3 regions of the Rouxiella badensis genome follow, and region 1 is predicted to be linked to each of the others. Evidence: predicted binding sites of a transcription regulator. Region 1 holds the regulator's gene; each other region holds the start of a gene.
The links. The regulator CRP, encoded in region 1, controls carbon source genes, mostly activating them, when cyclic AMP is high. The targets are predictions, from matches to a motif close to ATGTGANNNNNNTCACAT.
Positions count from the first base shown of each region.

Region 2: udp (uridine phosphorylase) is a predicted target of CRP. The motif match lies at 1,970-1,987, and genes of this name have one in related genera.
Region 3: O1V65_RS00415 (PTS sugar transporter subunit IIB) is a predicted target of CRP. The motif match lies at 3,816-3,833, and genes of this name have one in related genera.

Region 1 covers NZ_CP114062.1:4,360,050-4,365,363, reverse strand. Annotated here, with positions in the region: gene O1V65_RS20070 (amidohydrolase) at 1-358, opposite strand, end outside; gene O1V65_RS20065 (MFS transporter) at 389-1,585, opposite strand; gene O1V65_RS20060 (LysR substrate-binding domain-containing protein) at 1,776-2,684, shown strand; gene O1V65_RS20055 (OsmC family protein) at 2,706-3,116, opposite strand; gene crp (cAMP-activated global transcriptional regulator CRP) at 3,461-4,093, shown strand; gene O1V65_RS20045 (YccS/YhfK family putative transporter) at 4,160-5,314, shown strand, end outside.
Region 2 covers NZ_CP114062.1:3,805,563-3,810,876, forward strand. Annotated here, with positions in the region: gene O1V65_RS17530 (DedA family protein) at 1-28, opposite strand, end outside; gene O1V65_RS17535 (tyrosine-protein phosphatase) at 123-905, opposite strand; gene udp (uridine phosphorylase) at 1,047-1,808, opposite strand; gene O1V65_RS17545 (dienelactone hydrolase family protein) at 2,194-3,021, shown strand; gene budC (meso-2,3-butanediol dehydrogenase) at 3,139-3,903, opposite strand; gene metE (5-methyltetrahydropteroyltriglutamate--homocysteine S-methyltransferase) at 4,143-5,314, opposite strand, start outside.
Region 3 covers NZ_CP114062.1:34,251-39,564, forward strand. Annotated here, with positions in the region: gene celB (PTS cellobiose transporter subunit IIC) at 141-1,511, opposite strand; gene O1V65_RS00405 (6-phospho-beta-glucosidase) at 1,580-2,881, opposite strand; gene O1V65_RS00410 (PTS lactose/cellobiose transporter subunit IIA) at 2,874-3,227, opposite strand; gene O1V65_RS00415 (PTS sugar transporter subunit IIB) at 3,263-3,568, opposite strand; gene O1V65_RS00420 (MurR/RpiR family transcriptional regulator) at 4,003-5,145, shown strand.

The DNA.
Region 1 (5,314 bases):
CCAGAACCTTAGCCGCGCCCAACAGCATGGCCGCGTGAGCGTCATGACCGCACGCATGCATAACGCCGGGATTGGTTGAACGGAACGGCTCGTCGCTCTCCTCCTGAATAGGCAGTGCGTCGATGTCTGCACGCAGCGCGTAAATTGGACCCGACCTGTCGCCAGTCAGCTCGGCAATGACGCTGTTTGGCGTCAGGCGTGTCAAAGTCAGGCCGGGGATCGCCGACAGCTGCTCGGCAATATAGTCGGCGGTTTTCGCCTCCTGAAAGGACAGCTCAGGATTGGCGTGAATATGTCGACGCCAGCGCACCACATCTGCGTTAACTTCACTCACTAATGCTTCAAAATTAATCGTCATTATTGGCTTCCTCAAAATGGGGGCAGTTCACTAGGCTGCATCACGCGCAGCAAAACGAGATTTAGACAGCAAAGGCAACATCAGCAGGCCCGAGACCCACATCACCAGCGTCAGAAAAATAAAGGTCGAGTCATAGCCATGGGTCAGGGTAATCAGATAGCCCATCGCGATGGGCGCGACGAATCCCCCCAACGTCCCCCCGGTGTTAAGCAGCCCAATCGCCCCGCCCATAACCTCGGTCGGCAGGCGTTTCATCGGCAGGGTAAAGGTGGTGACAAAGGACGACATCATGAAAATGTTGCCGAAGAACAAGAACAGGCAAACGGTGTAAACCGAATTCGAGGTGTAGACCAGCCAGATACAGACACCGCTCAGCAGCGAGCTGTACAAGATGACCTTCGGCTCGCGGCCCTGCATGAATTTCCCCACCAGCCAGCCCGTCGAGAGCGAGGAGATCCAGATACCCAACCCCCCTACCGCAACGACTATCCCCGCGACGTCGAGCGAAAAACCACGCTGCTGCACCAGATATTTCGGCAACCAGGCCATGAGCCCGTAGGTCGGGATATTGATGCAAAAATTAACGGCGAACAGCACCAGCACAATAGGATTTTTAAGCAACGCGAGATAGCTCCCTGTCTTGTTGGCGGCCGAAGTTGCCGAATCACGCGGCGGCGAAGGTACCCAAAACAGGATGAAAGCGGCCACCACGAAGGCCAGCAGGCCCAAGGTCGAGAACGATCCGCGCCAGCCGACGTGCGCCAGACAGTACACGGCCACCAGCGGACCGACCGTCATCGCCAGTCCGGCAGAAGACAAGAGAATCGATTGCGCGAAAGTACGCTGTTCGACGTTGAAGTTAGCAACAACCGACTTGGCGCACGAGCTGGGATAACCCGAATGCCCGATACCGGCCAGAAAACGGAAGGTGATCAGCAGACCCAGACCAAAACCCAACAGCCCGAAGCACAGCGCAAAGCCGCCCAACAGCGTCAGTGAACAGGCCAGGACTTTTTTATAGCCGAAGCAGTCGTTAAGCCAACCGGCGGGGATCTGAAACAGCGAATAGGCCAGAAAAAACATGCCGGTGATATAGCCCAGTTGCTGAGGGGCTAAATCGAACTCGCGACCTATCGGCAACAGCGCAAAACCAATCACGGTTTTATCGATGTAGACCAGAACATAACCCAAAAACAGTAAGAAAATCATTAAAGAACGATTTTGCATAACTGATATCCTCGAATGTTATATCCCAGCAGCCACCCCTGACCTGAGAAAAAGATAACGCGCTGAATTGTTTATTTTTATATGCCAGTTAACAGTCAGTTACCGACTTCTTAAAAACCTAGCAGCTTTACTTCAGGGCCATAAGATGCAATTTTTTGAGGGGTGATGCTTTTTACTGATAGGGTCTGAGATGAAATATTTGCCCAAGCTGCAACAGCTAAAGGTTTTTCAGCAAGTTATCCGCAGCGGCAGCATTCGCGGGGCGGCGCGTGCGATGAATCAGTCACAGCCTGCCGTCAGCAGAACGCTGCGCGAGCTTGAACAAATCCTCGATACTCAGCTGATCGTTCGCGGCACGCAGGGTATGACGCTCACCGAGACCGGCCGCGCCTTCTCGCAGCGAATGCAGTTTATTCTCGAAGAACTGCAGCGCGCCGCCGACGAAATACAGCAAATCAACCAATTCTCGCAGGGATCGGTGGCGGTCGGCTTCTCGTCGCTGCTGGCGCTGACCATTTTTCCCGCGCTGGCCAGTGAGTTCACGGCGCAATATCCGCAGGCAAAATTGCATATCAAGGAGTCGCAGCTCTCGACCCTGCTGCCTTCATTGCGTGAGGGAAGGTTGGATTTCGCCATCGGCACGCTGGGCGTCGGACTCCCCATCGAAGACATGGTGTGCGAGCCCTTGTTCAGTGCGCCGTTCTGCGTCGTCGCCCGCAGGCAGCATCCGCTGGCGCAGGCCACGTCGTTAAGCGAATTGAGAGAGGCAAGCTGGCTGCTTCCCGAGACGGACATGGGTTATTACCAGCAGCTTGCTGCCCTGCTGGAGGAAAACGGCTGCCACGCGGTGAAATCGCCTATCCGTACCGACTCATTGATTAGCGGGCTGATGATGATGCTGAACGGGGATTATCTGTCGGTGGTCGGCAACGCCATGGCGACGCCGTTCTTCATGGAAGACAAGCTTTGCCGCCTGCCTGTCGACAGCCTGCCGGCGGCGCAATACTGCCTGGTTTACTCACAAAAAACGCCGCTAACCTTAACGGCGCGGCGTTTCTTAGACCTGCTGCGGCTGCACTGTCAGCGTTACCCTTGGTAACGTGCCGCACAGCACTCAAGCTTATTCTATTGAATCAATAACTTCAAAGCTGTGGGTGATAGTCGCTGCCTTGCCCAGCATCAGCGAAACCGAGCAATATTTTTCGGCAGACAGCGTTACAGCGCGCTCAACCACTTTATCCGTCAGACCCTTGCCGGTCACGATGAAGTGCAGGTTAATGGTGGTAAACAGGCGCGGCGCTTCTTCGCGGCGTTCGGAGGTCAGCTTGACCTCACAACCGACGACGTCGTTGCGGCCTTTTTGCAGAATGGACACCACGTCGATGGCGCTGCATCCACCCGCTGACATCAGCAGCATCTCCATCGGGCTCGGTGATTTGTCGCCCGCATTGCCGTCCATCAGAATTTGATGGCCAGAAGAAGACTCACCGAGAAACGTTAATCCCTCGACCCATTTTACACGTGCTTGCATTTGCCTTTCTCCGGTAATAATTTTCAAAACAGACTACCCTTAACCCCTGAAACTGGCAATGGAACTCGATCCGCATCATGCTGAAGCGAGACAACACAAGACACGTCACCAAAGCTGTGCTACAAACAAGGCGAAAGAAACTTTCCAACAAGTTGCGGCCGGGGTTTTTGGGTTTAACAGGATAACCTTGGTGATTATGGCAAATTACTGCCTAATTCACGCCTCAAGCCGCTTGCAGCATTGCTGGTCAGTTCATATGCTAAAAGAGCGCGAAGTAAAAAATCGCCGAACAGGGATTTTGAGCCCTGTGATTTTGGGCAGCGATAAAAAGAGGATAATAACTAATGGTTCTCGGCAAGCCACAAACAGACCCTACTCTCGAATGGTTCCTGTCTCATTGTCATATACACAAGTACCCCTCTAAAAGTACGCTGATTCACCAAGGTGAAAAAGCCGAAACGCTTTACTACATCGTGAAAGGCTCGGTTGCCGTGCTGATTAAAGATGAAGAAGGCAAAGAGATGATACTTTCCTACCTTAACCAAGGTGACTTCATCGGTGAGCTGGGACTCTTCGAAGAAGGTCAGGAACGTAGTGCGTGGGTAAGAGCAAAAACTGCCTGTGAAGTCGCTGAGATTTCCTACAAGAAGTTTCGTCAGCTGATCCAGGTTAACCCGGATATCCTGATGCGCCTGTCTGCACAGATGGCGAGTCGACTCCAGATTACCTCGGAGAAAGTCGGTAACCTGGCTTTCCTCGACGTAACCGGACGCATTGCGCAAACTCTGCTGAATCTGGCCAAGCAACCAGACGCCATGACCCATCCAGATGGCATGCAGATCAAGATCACCCGTCAGGAAATTGGCCAGATCGTCGGTTGTTCACGCGAGACTGTCGGTCGAATTCTTAAAATGCTTGAAGATCAGAGCCTGATCTCGGCACACGGTAAAACGATTGTCGTTTACGGCACCCGTTAATCCCCTTAAAAACGGCGCAGCAGTCTTCTGGTGCGCCGTTTTTATTCGTCACGTTACACAAAATTAATGACGCTTTGGCGACGAATCTTCTACCACCCCGAGGTTAACTACGCGCTGAGACAGACGCTGGTCCTCTGCCTGCCTATTGGTTTTGCCATGCTGTTTGGTCAGCTGAAGCTCGGGATGCTGTTTGCGCTGGTCCCCGCCTGCTGCAATATCTCCGGTCTCGATACGCCGCATAAGCGCTTCTTCAAACGTCTGGTTATCGGCGGTTCGCTGTTTGCCTTGAGCAGTATTCTTCTCCAGCTGATGCTGATTAACTGGCATGTCCCGCTGCCGCTCATCATGCTTGGCCTGACGCTGGTACTGGGCGTCACGGGTGAAATCAGCCCGCTGCACGGCCGCCTGCTGCCCGGCGCGCTGGTCGCCAGCATCTTTACCCTCAGTATGGCCGGTGTGGTGCCCATCTGGCACGCTCCGCTGCTGTTTGTCGTAGGTACCGCCTGGTATGGGCTGTTCAACTGGTTTTGGTTTCGGCTCTCCGAAGAGCAGCCGATGCGCGAGACGCTGAGCCAGCTCTACGTCGAACTCGCCGATTATTTCGAAGCAAAATACAGCCTGCTCACCCAGCACACCGACCCCGAAACCGCGCTGCCGCCGCTGTTGAAACGACAACAGCAGGTCATTGACCTGATTGCCACCCTCTATCAGCAACTGCACATGCTGCCGACGGGCAATCATCAGCATCATAAAAGGCTGCTGCGCAGTTTTCAGGTGGCGCTCGACCTGCAGGAGCACATCACCGTAAGCCTGCACCTGCCCGCAGAAGTGCAAAAGCTGGTTGAGGAAAGCCACGCCGAGGCGGTTATCCGCCGCAATGCGCAGGTCATTGCCGCACGGCTGCGCGTTATCGCGAGCGACATCCTCTACCATCGGCGCTCGGAGCGGTTCACAATGGCCAACGAGCTGGCCGCGCTGGAAAAAATAGCCTCTCGCTATCGTGACAATCCCGTCGGGCAGTTTTGCTACTACCATTTCAGCCGCATCGCCCGACTGCTGCGCACCCAGCGTCCGCTGTATCGCCGCGACCTGATGCAAACGCAGCATCGTCTGCCCTTCTGGCCCGCGCTGAAAGGCTATCTTTCCGTCAAGTCCGCCGCCCTGCGCAATGCCGCACGGCTCGGCGTAATTTTGGCGCTTGGCAGCAGCCTCGGCATGTTC
Region 2 (5,314 bases), 550 kb from region 1:
CGTAATGAATAACTTCGCTAATGCTCAAAATCACCGCCCGTGTTTTAAAAACGCTGTGCCGTTTTGTCTTGATGTCATTCCATTAAAAGTTATCCAATGACAACCGGAGCTTAACGGAAGGGCTATTCCAGATAACGCGCGCGCAGTTCTTCACGAACTTCGGCGGTTAAACCGTACTCTTTCTCCAGCCAGTTATCGAGCGTGTCATACTGCTCGGTAATGGCTTCCAACGCCGCATCAATGAAGCTTTCACGCACCGAAAGCACGTATTCGAACTTCTTCAGCGCAGAAGGCGGCAGATTGGTCGACAGTCGGTCGAGCAGCGCTTCACGGAAGGGTGCCAGCGTGGTGTCGGTCAGCAGGTAATCTTCTTTTACGGTGTCGATACTTGCACCCAGCGCCAGAAGCACCAGCGCAGAACCGATACCTGTCCGGTCTTTACCGACGGCACAGTGTTGCACGATAGCCCCACCGCCCGGCTGAAGCAGCAGGCTCACCAGCTTTTTATAGGCTTGGTTGTTAAACGGCAGGCGGCGATAAAGATCCAGCATGAAGGTCTGAGGATCAAACTCGGAGAGGGTCTCAAGGTTCAGGCCGACCAGATTAGCGCTGACCTCGTCGCTCGGCGGGTTCGCGGGGACGTGGTGATACTCGCATTCAGTCCAGAGAACGTCCGGTTGCGCCTCGACCTCTTCCTCATCACGGTAGTCCAGAACATGTTTGACCGGGACCTTGCTTAAATAGCCTATGTCTTGTTCTGTCAGGCCATCCAGGGCACCCGAGCGATAAAGCCAACCGTGTTTGACCCGACGGCCATCAGCGACAGTGTTGCCGCCCAGGTCACGGAAATTGACGCCGCCCTGTAAAAGAGCCAGTGAAGGGTGAAGTAAAATGGTTGCCGACATAAGGGCCTCTGAAAAATCTAATAGTGAATGTCATGACAATACCAGATAGCCGGCCCGAGATAAAAAAGGGCCGCCAATTGGCGACCCGTATTTTGCTATAACTCAGACTTTGATCATGAACAAATCAGGTCTTTCTCAGTATTAGATCAGACGACGAGCCGCCTCGACCACGATTTTCACCGCATGACTTTCTGTTTGCTTCATCGTTTCGGCGTTAGGAATTTCCTGCTGGGTGCGGTTGACGATAACTCCAGCGACCATCCCGGCACGCAGGCCCTGGCTCGCACACATGGTCAACAGCGTTGCCGATTCCATTTCGTAGTTCATCACGCCCATTTCCTGCCACTCTTTCATCGATTCTTTAAAACGACGAACCACGCGGCCCGAATAGGTATCGTAACGTTCCTGTCCTGGATAGAAGGTGTCGGAGGAGGCAGTCACACCGATATGCACGGTCGCGCCCACGGCTTTGGAAGCCTCGACCAGCGCGGTCGTACAGGTGAAATCGGCCACAGCAGGGAACTCCATTGGGGCAAAGTGTAGGCTGGCACCGTCGAGGCGCACAGCTGCCGTCGTGACCAATACGTCACCGACGTTGATATGGGGCTGAATAGCGCCGGTGGTGCCAATGCGCAGGAAGGTGCGAATGCCCAGCTGGGCCAACTCTTCCACTGCAATTGAAGTTGAAGGTCCTCCAATGCCGGTAGAGCAGACGATGACGGACTTGCCGTCCAGCTCCGCACGCCAAGACGTAAACTCACGATGTGACGCCAGACGAACCGGATTCTCCATCAGTCTCGCAATTTTCTCAACGCGCTCAGGGTCACCCGGAACAATGGCCAGCGTCGCCCCCTGCAGGCTACTTTTGGTCAGGCCAAGATGGAAAACGTCAGACTGAGACATAAATAAACTCCTTTTAATTCGGGTGATGTTTTATTCGGTCAAGCCGTTATTGATTCATAACGTTGCTGATGAAATACCTTGTCACTTTATCGTGCCTTGCCGCTTCATTTTGTGATTGAAATCGCTAAGTGGCATCTTTACGTTCATTTATTACATACAAAATGTGATTTACATCACAACAATCTAGTCATGAATGCGCATTTATGGCAATAAAACCCTGTTATCCGCATGACAATCAGATTAATTTTCGCTCAGCTAAGCATTTTTTACGCAAGGCTAAACGAGAGGACAGACTATGGTTGTTGATGTGCTGCCTTTATGGCTTATAGTTTAAAATCTAAAACTCTACGTGAAAACAAAGTGCTTACCCTGTATGGAGACTGCAATGAAGAAAGATGACTTAATACAACTAAAACAAGCACCTGACAGTTTCTCCCCTGCCGTTACGCCTGTATCTGCTTCGACTATTCACACGGATACTGAAGGCCTGCATGCGGGTGAGACCACTATCCCTTCTCAGGGAGAGAATCTGCCGGCCTATCTGGCCAGGCCCGCCGAATATACCGGTAAGCTGCCCATCGTTATCGTAGTACAGGAAATCTTCGGCGTTCACGAACATATTCGTGACCTGTGCCGTCGTCTGGCGAAAGAAGGCTACCTGGCGATCGCGCCTGAGCTTTATTTCCGCCAGGGCGATCCTTCTGAATATAGCGATATTGGCGAGCTGCTGAATAATCTGGTGAGTAAGGTTCCCGACCAGCAGGTACTGGCCGATCTGGACCACACCGCACACTGGGCGGCGCAGCACGGTGGCGATGCCAGTAAATTGGCCATTACCGGATTCTGCTGGGGCGGCCGTATTACCTGGCTCTACGCGGCACACAGCCCTCAGTTGAAGGCCGGCGTTGCCTGGTACGGTAAACTGGTCGGCAATAAAACGCTGTCGACGCCGACGCATCCGGTCGATGAGGCCGTTGACCTGACTGCGCCAGTGCTTGGCCTGTATGGCGGCAAGGATGACGGTATTCCGCTGGACACAGTTGAAAGCATGCGTCAGGCAATCCGCGCGGCGAATGCTAATGCGGAAATCGTGGTTTATCCTGATGCTGGCCACGCGTTCAACGCAGATTACCGCCCAAGCTATAACGCGGAAGCGGCGGAAGATGGCTGGCAGCGCATGTTGGCGTGGTTTGCCAAATACGGCGTGAAATAAGCCGTTTTTTCGCCATTTTTAAAAGACAAAATAAAGGCCCCGTCGGCAAACGCTAACGGGACCTTTTTCTTATCACTCATTGCTTAAAAGTCTGAGTATTCTCTGAGTTTATACGATTCAGGCCTGTTTGGGCTGACCGTTAGAGGCACTGAGACCGCCGTCAACCGGCAGGTTCACACCGGTCACGAATCGAGCGTCATCGCTGGCAAGGAAGGCAATCACCGAGGCAATTTCTTCCGGCTCTGCGCCGCGTCCCAGCGGAATACGTTCGGCGAACTTCGCCAATAAGACTTTGTTTTCTTTGATGTCACCGGCCATGTCGGTCAGCGTCAGGCTAGGGCAGACAGCATTGACACGAACGCCATCGGCACCGTGGTCTAACGCCAGAGAACGCGTGAAGTTGGTCACGGCACCTTTGGCGGCATTGTAGAAGCTCATCCCCCAGTCCCCACCAAGCCCCGAAACAGAAGACACGTTGACGATATTGCCTTTGCTTTTCTTCAGCGCCTCGATAAAGAAGCGAGTGGCATAGAACACGCCGCCGACATCGATATCAATAATCTTTTTCCAGTCTTCGATGCTGGCTTCGTTCACCTTGCCCTGCACCACAACACCGGCGTTGTTGACCAGCACGTCGACGCGTCCAAATTTGTCGAGCACAACCTGCGCCAACCTTTCGACCTCCTGCGGATTGGAGATATCGGCGACATGGACGTAGTAATTAGTGGTTTCGAGCGTGTTGGCCACTTTGGCCAGTTTGATTTCGGTACGCCCTACCAACACCACGATGGCCCCTTCAGCGGCAAAGCGCTGGGCGGTTGCGGCCCCCATGCCAGAACCCGCACCGGTGACCACCACGACTTTATCTTTAAATCGACTCATTTTTGTCTCCTTACGTCGTCAGAAAGTTAATCGAGAAAAGATTTCACTTCCTTAAGCCTAGCCAATAGACGAAAAGAGGGTCGCAATAAACGGCAATCCGCTGAACCAATTCAGCCTCAGGCGTGGCATGTTGCGGCTCGTGGGGCGGTGATAAAGAGGTTACAAAATACTAATGGCGAGGAAAGTGGCATAAAAAAAGGGCGCCGAAGCGCCCGGTATATTCACGCTGCGACCACAGCTTAAACGTTAGCGGCGCGCAGACGCTGCGCGGCTTTGACCATGTTTGCGAGCGATTCACGCGTTTCAGGCCAGCCGCGAGTCTTCAGACCACAGTCTGGATTAACCCATAGACGCTCAGCAGGAATGCGGTCTGCGGCCTTGCGCAACAGGTCTTCAATCCACTCAACGCTTGGCACGTTCGGGGAATGAATATCGTAAACTCCTGGTCCGATTTCGTTTGGATATTCGAATTCTTTAAACGATTCCAGCAGGTCCATGTCTGAACGAGAGGTTTCGATAGTAATGACGTCGGCATCCAGTGCCGCGATGGAGTCCATAATGTCGTTGAACTCGCAGTAACACATGTGCGTGTGAATTTGCGTGTCGTCTCGAGCAATCGCGGCATTCAGTTTGAAGGCGTCCACCGCCCAGCGCAGATAAGCCTGCCACTCGGACTGACGCAAAGGTAAACCTTCACGCAGCGCAGGTTCGTCGATTTGGATGATGCCAATACCGGCTTTTTCCAGGTCTTCCACTTCGTCACGCAGCGCCAGAGCAATCTGTTTGGCGATGGTTTCACGCGTCACGTCTTCACGCGGGAACGACCAGCACAGGATAGTCACAGGACCGGTCAACATGCCTTTAACCGGTTTTTCGGTCAGAGACTGTGCGTATATGGCCCACTCGACGGTGATCGCTTCTGGGCGGCTTACGTCGCCAATAATGACCGGGGGTTTAACGCAGCGAGAACCGTAGCTCTGCACCCAACCGTTTTGGGTGAACACAAAGCCGTCGAGGTGTTCGCCAAAATATTCGACCATGTCGTTACGTTCAGCTTCACCGTGCACCAGTACGTCGAGACCAAGGCGTTCCTGCTCGTTGATAGCCTGCTTAATGTGCTCGCTAATGCCAATACGGTAGTTTTTAAGGTCCAGGCGGCCCTGTTTAAAGTCCAGACGCAGGCCACGGATTTCGGTGGTTTGCGGGAATGAACCGATAGTAGTGGTCGGCCAGGCGGGCAGATTAAAGCGTGCACGCTGTGATTCTGCACGCTGTGGATAGGCGCTTGGACGGTCGACGTCCCGTGCGCTGATTGCCGCCAAACGCTTGCCTACGGCAGCATTATGTACGCGGGTAGAGTTTTTGCGCGCGCGGATTGGCGCGCTGTATTCGGCCAGCTTAGCCTGTGCTT
Region 3 (5,314 bases), 680 kb from region 1:
ATCGGTTTAACGCGCACAGCCTGACGGGGGAACTCCTCGACAGGCTGTGCGCTTATAACCTGAGTTTTTCAATAGAACGCCTGTGGCCACAATGATCTGCTCGTTCGAGGCCGCTGAACGACCTCGAACTTTAGATAGCCTTAACTGACCGACACCTTGCCGTTCACCTCGGCGCTGGCCTGTTCAGCCTGTGAACTGATGTACTGCTGCTCTTCGCGATACTTTTGTTTGTCCCAAAGTCGGAAGAACGGATAGTAAATCGCCATCGAAATCGCCAGATTCACAAACTGTATTACTGTCCCCGAGATATGACCGCCGGTGGCCAGATACCCGCTAATAAAAATCGGCGTGGTGAACGGCAGCGCGATACCTACCGGTGGCGTCACCAGTCCCGTCGCCATTGCGCTATAGGTGACAATAACCAGCACCACCGGTGTCAGAATAAACGGCAGGAAGAAATACGGGTTCATTACTAGCGGAATGCCGAACACCATCGGTTCACTGATATTAAACAGGCAACCCGGTGCGGCGATGCGACCCAGCTGTTTCATCTGCGCGCTTCGGCTGCGGATCAGCATAAATATTACCAGCCCCAGCAGTGCGCCGGTTCCGCCCGGGGCTATCCATAAATCGTAAAACTGCTGCGTAATGATGTGCGGGATTGGCTGATTATTCTGAAACGCCGTCAGGTTTTCAGACATGTTAGACAGCCAAATGGGTTGAATAAACACCAGTACAATCGCGTCACCGTGCAGGCCGAGTGTCCACAGCAGGCCGATTAAGATCACCGAGAAAATCATGCCCGGCAATGTGCCGCCAATGTGGTGCATCGGAATGCCGATAAGGGTGGCAATCATGGTATTGATGTCGCCGAACGGCGTGGCTTCGACGATAAGGCGCAACGCGAGCACCACCGCCAGGACGCAAAAGCCCGGCACCAGACTGAGGAAAGACTTGGCAACCGCCGGAGGCACCCCTTCAGGCATGGTGATCACCAGGTCACGGTTGTGAACGAAGCGATAAATCTCGGTCGAAAGCAGGGCGATAATGATGGCGACAAACAGCCCCTGACTGCCGATAAAGTTCATGGGCAGTACGCCTTTCACCATCATCGCCTCAGCGCCTACCACCGGGGTGAACAGCGTATGTTGAGGGATGGTCAGTAAGAATGCGACCAGTGAAACCGCGCCGGTGCTTAACGGATCGAGGCCGCGGTATTTTTCTGCCAGACGGTAGGCAATCCCGAAGCTCGAAATGATCGCCATAATATCGTAGGTGGCTTTTACCGGATAAAGCAGTTTATCGCGCCACGCCGCACCGAATAATTCCCCCATAAAATTGGCATAGCTGGGGAAAGGTAAATAGGCGAAGATAAGAAAGAACGAACCAATCAGCATGAAAGGCATATTAAGTATAATGCCGTCACGTACGGATAATATGTGTTTCTGTCCGGCTATTTTTAATGCTGCCGGTAATACGTAGCGTTCTATAATATTATTAATATTAGCCATAACCCCCCCTGTTTTACCCGTTCTATTTCAGTCATCATGCAGTCAGAAATTTATAGGGTAATGTTTCATTAGTTAAACTGCGGTAAATAGCGGCGATTCTGTGTCAGGATTTCTTCGAGCATTTCTTCGGCAATATTGGCATTGCCAATTAAGGGATTCGTCACCAGCGCCAATATCGCGCTTTTCCTACAGCCTTTAACGGCGGCTTCAATGGTGAGGCGTTCAAAGTCTTTAACCTGCTGCGTCAATCCGTTCATGGCTTCTGGCAGCGGGCCAAAAGAAAGAGGATGTGCGCCCTGTGCGTTAATCACGCAGTTGGTTTCTACGACGGCATCATAAGGAAGTCCAGCGATGGCGCCTTTATTTGTAGTGTTGACTACTAATACTTTGCCTGAGTTGGTGTGGATCGCCCGAATAAGCTCCACCGCAACCTCGGAATAAAAAGCACCGCCACGGAAATTAAGCTGGGTGGGTTTTTCGGCCAGGTCAGGACTGGCGTACAGCGTGAACAACTCGGCCTCGACCTTCATCACCTGTTCGGCGCGGGTGCCGCGCTCGGCGGCCGCTTCGAACTCTTCAGCCAGCATTGCGTCAGTTTGGTAGAAATAGCGATGATACGGGCAAGGGATCGCGCCCAGTGCGCGCAGAAACGCCGGTGGCCAAGGGGTATCCTTGATATTGTTCATAGTCAGGGTTTCGCCGTTGCACAGGCGTTCGATAACGGACTCGGTGACGTCTTTGCCTTTGAGCGCGACTTGATGGACCCACACCATGTGGTTTAATCCGGCAAAACGTAGCTCAACGTCCTCATATGGCGCCTGTAGCATATTGGCAATCATATGATGCATGTTCACCGGCACGTTACACAGGCCGATAACATTGGCCTTACTGTGGCGGCTGACCGCCTCGGTGACGATGCCTGCCGGATTGGTGAAGTTGATTATCCAGGCATCCGGAGCCAGCCTCTCGACTGTCTTTGCCACCTCGAGCATCACGGGAATCGTGCGCAGCGCTTTGGCGAAACCGCCTACGCCGGTAGTTTCCTGCCCCAGCATATTAAATTTTAGCCCAAGACGTTCGTCGGCGGCCCTGGCGGAAAGCTGGCCTACGCGAAGTTGGGTTAGCACAAAGCTTGAATCGCGAATGGCGTCATCCAGCGAGAAGTGCACGGAGACCTTGACCTGTTCCAGCCCGTTGCGTTTTAACATGCGTCGAGTGAGGTCGGCGATAATCTGCACTTTCTCGCGACCCGCCTCGACGTCGACCAACGCCAACTCGCTCAGGCCTATTTCGCTGTGGTGTTGAATGAGTCCGTCAACCAGCTCTGGCGTATAGCTGCTTCCACCGCCGATTACACTAATCTTAGTCATTACATTCTCCTTGCGGGTTACGGCGATAGAGCTCAATCATATCGCTGGCTAATTCCTGAATAAGCATGGCGTTCATTAAATGATCCTGTGCGTGCACCAGAATTAAACTCACCGGTATTTTTCCAGACCCTTCATCCAGACCAATTAATTCGGTTTGTATTTTGTGGGCAGAGGAAATAAATAATTTCGCCTCCTCGACCAAATTAATTGCTGCACTAATATCGCCGCTTCTCGCTATTCTCAGCGCAGACAGCAGCGAACTTCGCGCACTGCCGGCCTGAACCAGCAGTTCCATTAGCTTATTTTCTAAATCCACGCTTTCGACGTTGATGATGTCAAGATCCATAGGGCTCCTGATTGCTTAACTTAAAGAGTTGATCTTCAGGAAATAAGGCTCAATGCCCGATCAAGAACTTTATCCCCGCGCAGGGTGCCGTAATCCATCATGTTAATAACCTCGACCTGTTTTCCTTGCGCAGCCGCAATATCTGACAGACGAGCGTGTTCGTATTTAACCTGTGGCCCTAACAGTACGATATCGGCCAAAGAAATAATCTTTTCAAAATCGGCAACCGGTACGGCTTCAATATCAATGGTTAATTGTCGTTTATTGGCTTCGGTTTTCATTCGCTGAACCAGCATGCTGGTAGACATACCGGCAGCGCAGCATAGAAATATTTTTTGCATCATCTGGATTCCCTGTTTGGAGCCTGAGTGGCTGTGGAAATATAAAACGCCAGCCTCGACATGAAGTAAATAGGCTAAATCATAGGTTTTAATTATGGATTTCAATTAAATATAATAAAAACAAACAGATAATGATTTTTTGTTGGTGAAATTTTTTTTCATGAATGTGATCTGACCCTAAATATGCTCAAAGTGGTTAAATGTTTTCTTAATAAATTGCTTATTTTTCTTATAGTTAATTAAAATGTTGTGATGTCTCTCTCATCCTGAAGTTAGATAAGTGAATTTATTTGAAAATTATTTTCATTTTGCTAGGCTGAGGAATAAATAACCGTGCTGAGGGAAGATCTCGGCTGTGTGAAATTCACGACGTTCTGGTAGGCTGAGTTAAAAGCAACCTGTTGGGTCGATGATCAGAAAAGGGCAACTCAGCTGTGGATATTGTTTATCAAATTCAATTCTTGCAGGGGACATTCAGCCGACAGGAAAAGAAAGTCGTCAAGGTTATCCTGGATAATCCGTCGTTTGCCTCCGATGCCACTCTTGAACAGCTGGCTTCGAGGGCGGGTGTGAGTACAGAGACCATCGCGCACTTTGCCAAATCGCTCGGCTGTCAGGACATTAACGATTTCATGACCCACATGCGCGCACAAACGGCGACGCAACGTCCTGACACCAGCGTGTCGAAGCCGGTGCCGGGCGGGACCGATATTGCCTTTGCTTCGGCAACGCTCCTCGGCAAGCTGCCCGGCGTCAGTCCAGAAATCATGCAACGTTTCGCTAAATCTATCGGTTATGAAGATATTGGCGACATTATTTATCAGATTCGTGCGCAGCAAAATCAGTTTAGCCAGCAAGAGAGCAAGGTTGCTCAAGCTATTCTTGACGACGTCGCCTTCGCTTCGTCGGCAACCATTGAGCAGCTGGCCTCCCAGGCCGGGGTGAGTCCGGCAACCATAACCCGTTTTGCCAAATCGATGGGCTGTGATGACATTCGCGACCTGCGCATGAAGCTGGCCCATGCCAGCGCCGTGGGTTCGCGTTATATGGCCGCGCAGTCCGAAAAAACCAGCGGTTTCGGTTCGGCGACGTGGCAGCAAAGGCTCAATCAACGGGAGCAGCGCATACATTTTCAGCTGCAACGCTTTGATGAAAAAGCCTTTATCCACGCTGTGTCACTGATTTCTGATGCGGTTAAAGGCATATATATTTTCAACACAGAGAGTCGTTGTACATTTTTCGCCAGCGAGCTGCTAAACGGTCTGCTGCGGGCGGGACGTCCAGCTTATGCGTTTCAAGACGTCGAGCTTATGCGCATCAGCGCCTCAGGTTTGTCGTCTCAACACGCGGTACTGATGCTTTCGGTGAGTCAGGAGAGTGAGGTTCTGGCCGAGATTGCCAAAACGGCCGTTGATCGCGGTGCAAAGGTTGTCGCCATCTCGCCGGATAACTCCCCGCTGGCCGCCCAGGCCACGACATTGTTGTCTCTGGGGGATGAACCTTCCGCTTCGCTGAATGCTCAGGCAATGATGTTAGGGGGGGATCTGCTGTTAGATCTAATGGGGGAGGGCTTTTAATTTCAATTAGGATTAGGCTTTTAATTGCAAATTTTTGGGGAAGGTCAAAGTCTCTTGGGTCAAAGTAAGGCCAAAGGCACGCGCCTTGGCGCTGGCCCAGACCAGCCAAGGGGCCTTCCCAGGCCAAGACCCCTTGGCACCCCACGCCGCTTCGCGGTTCCCCGTCTCG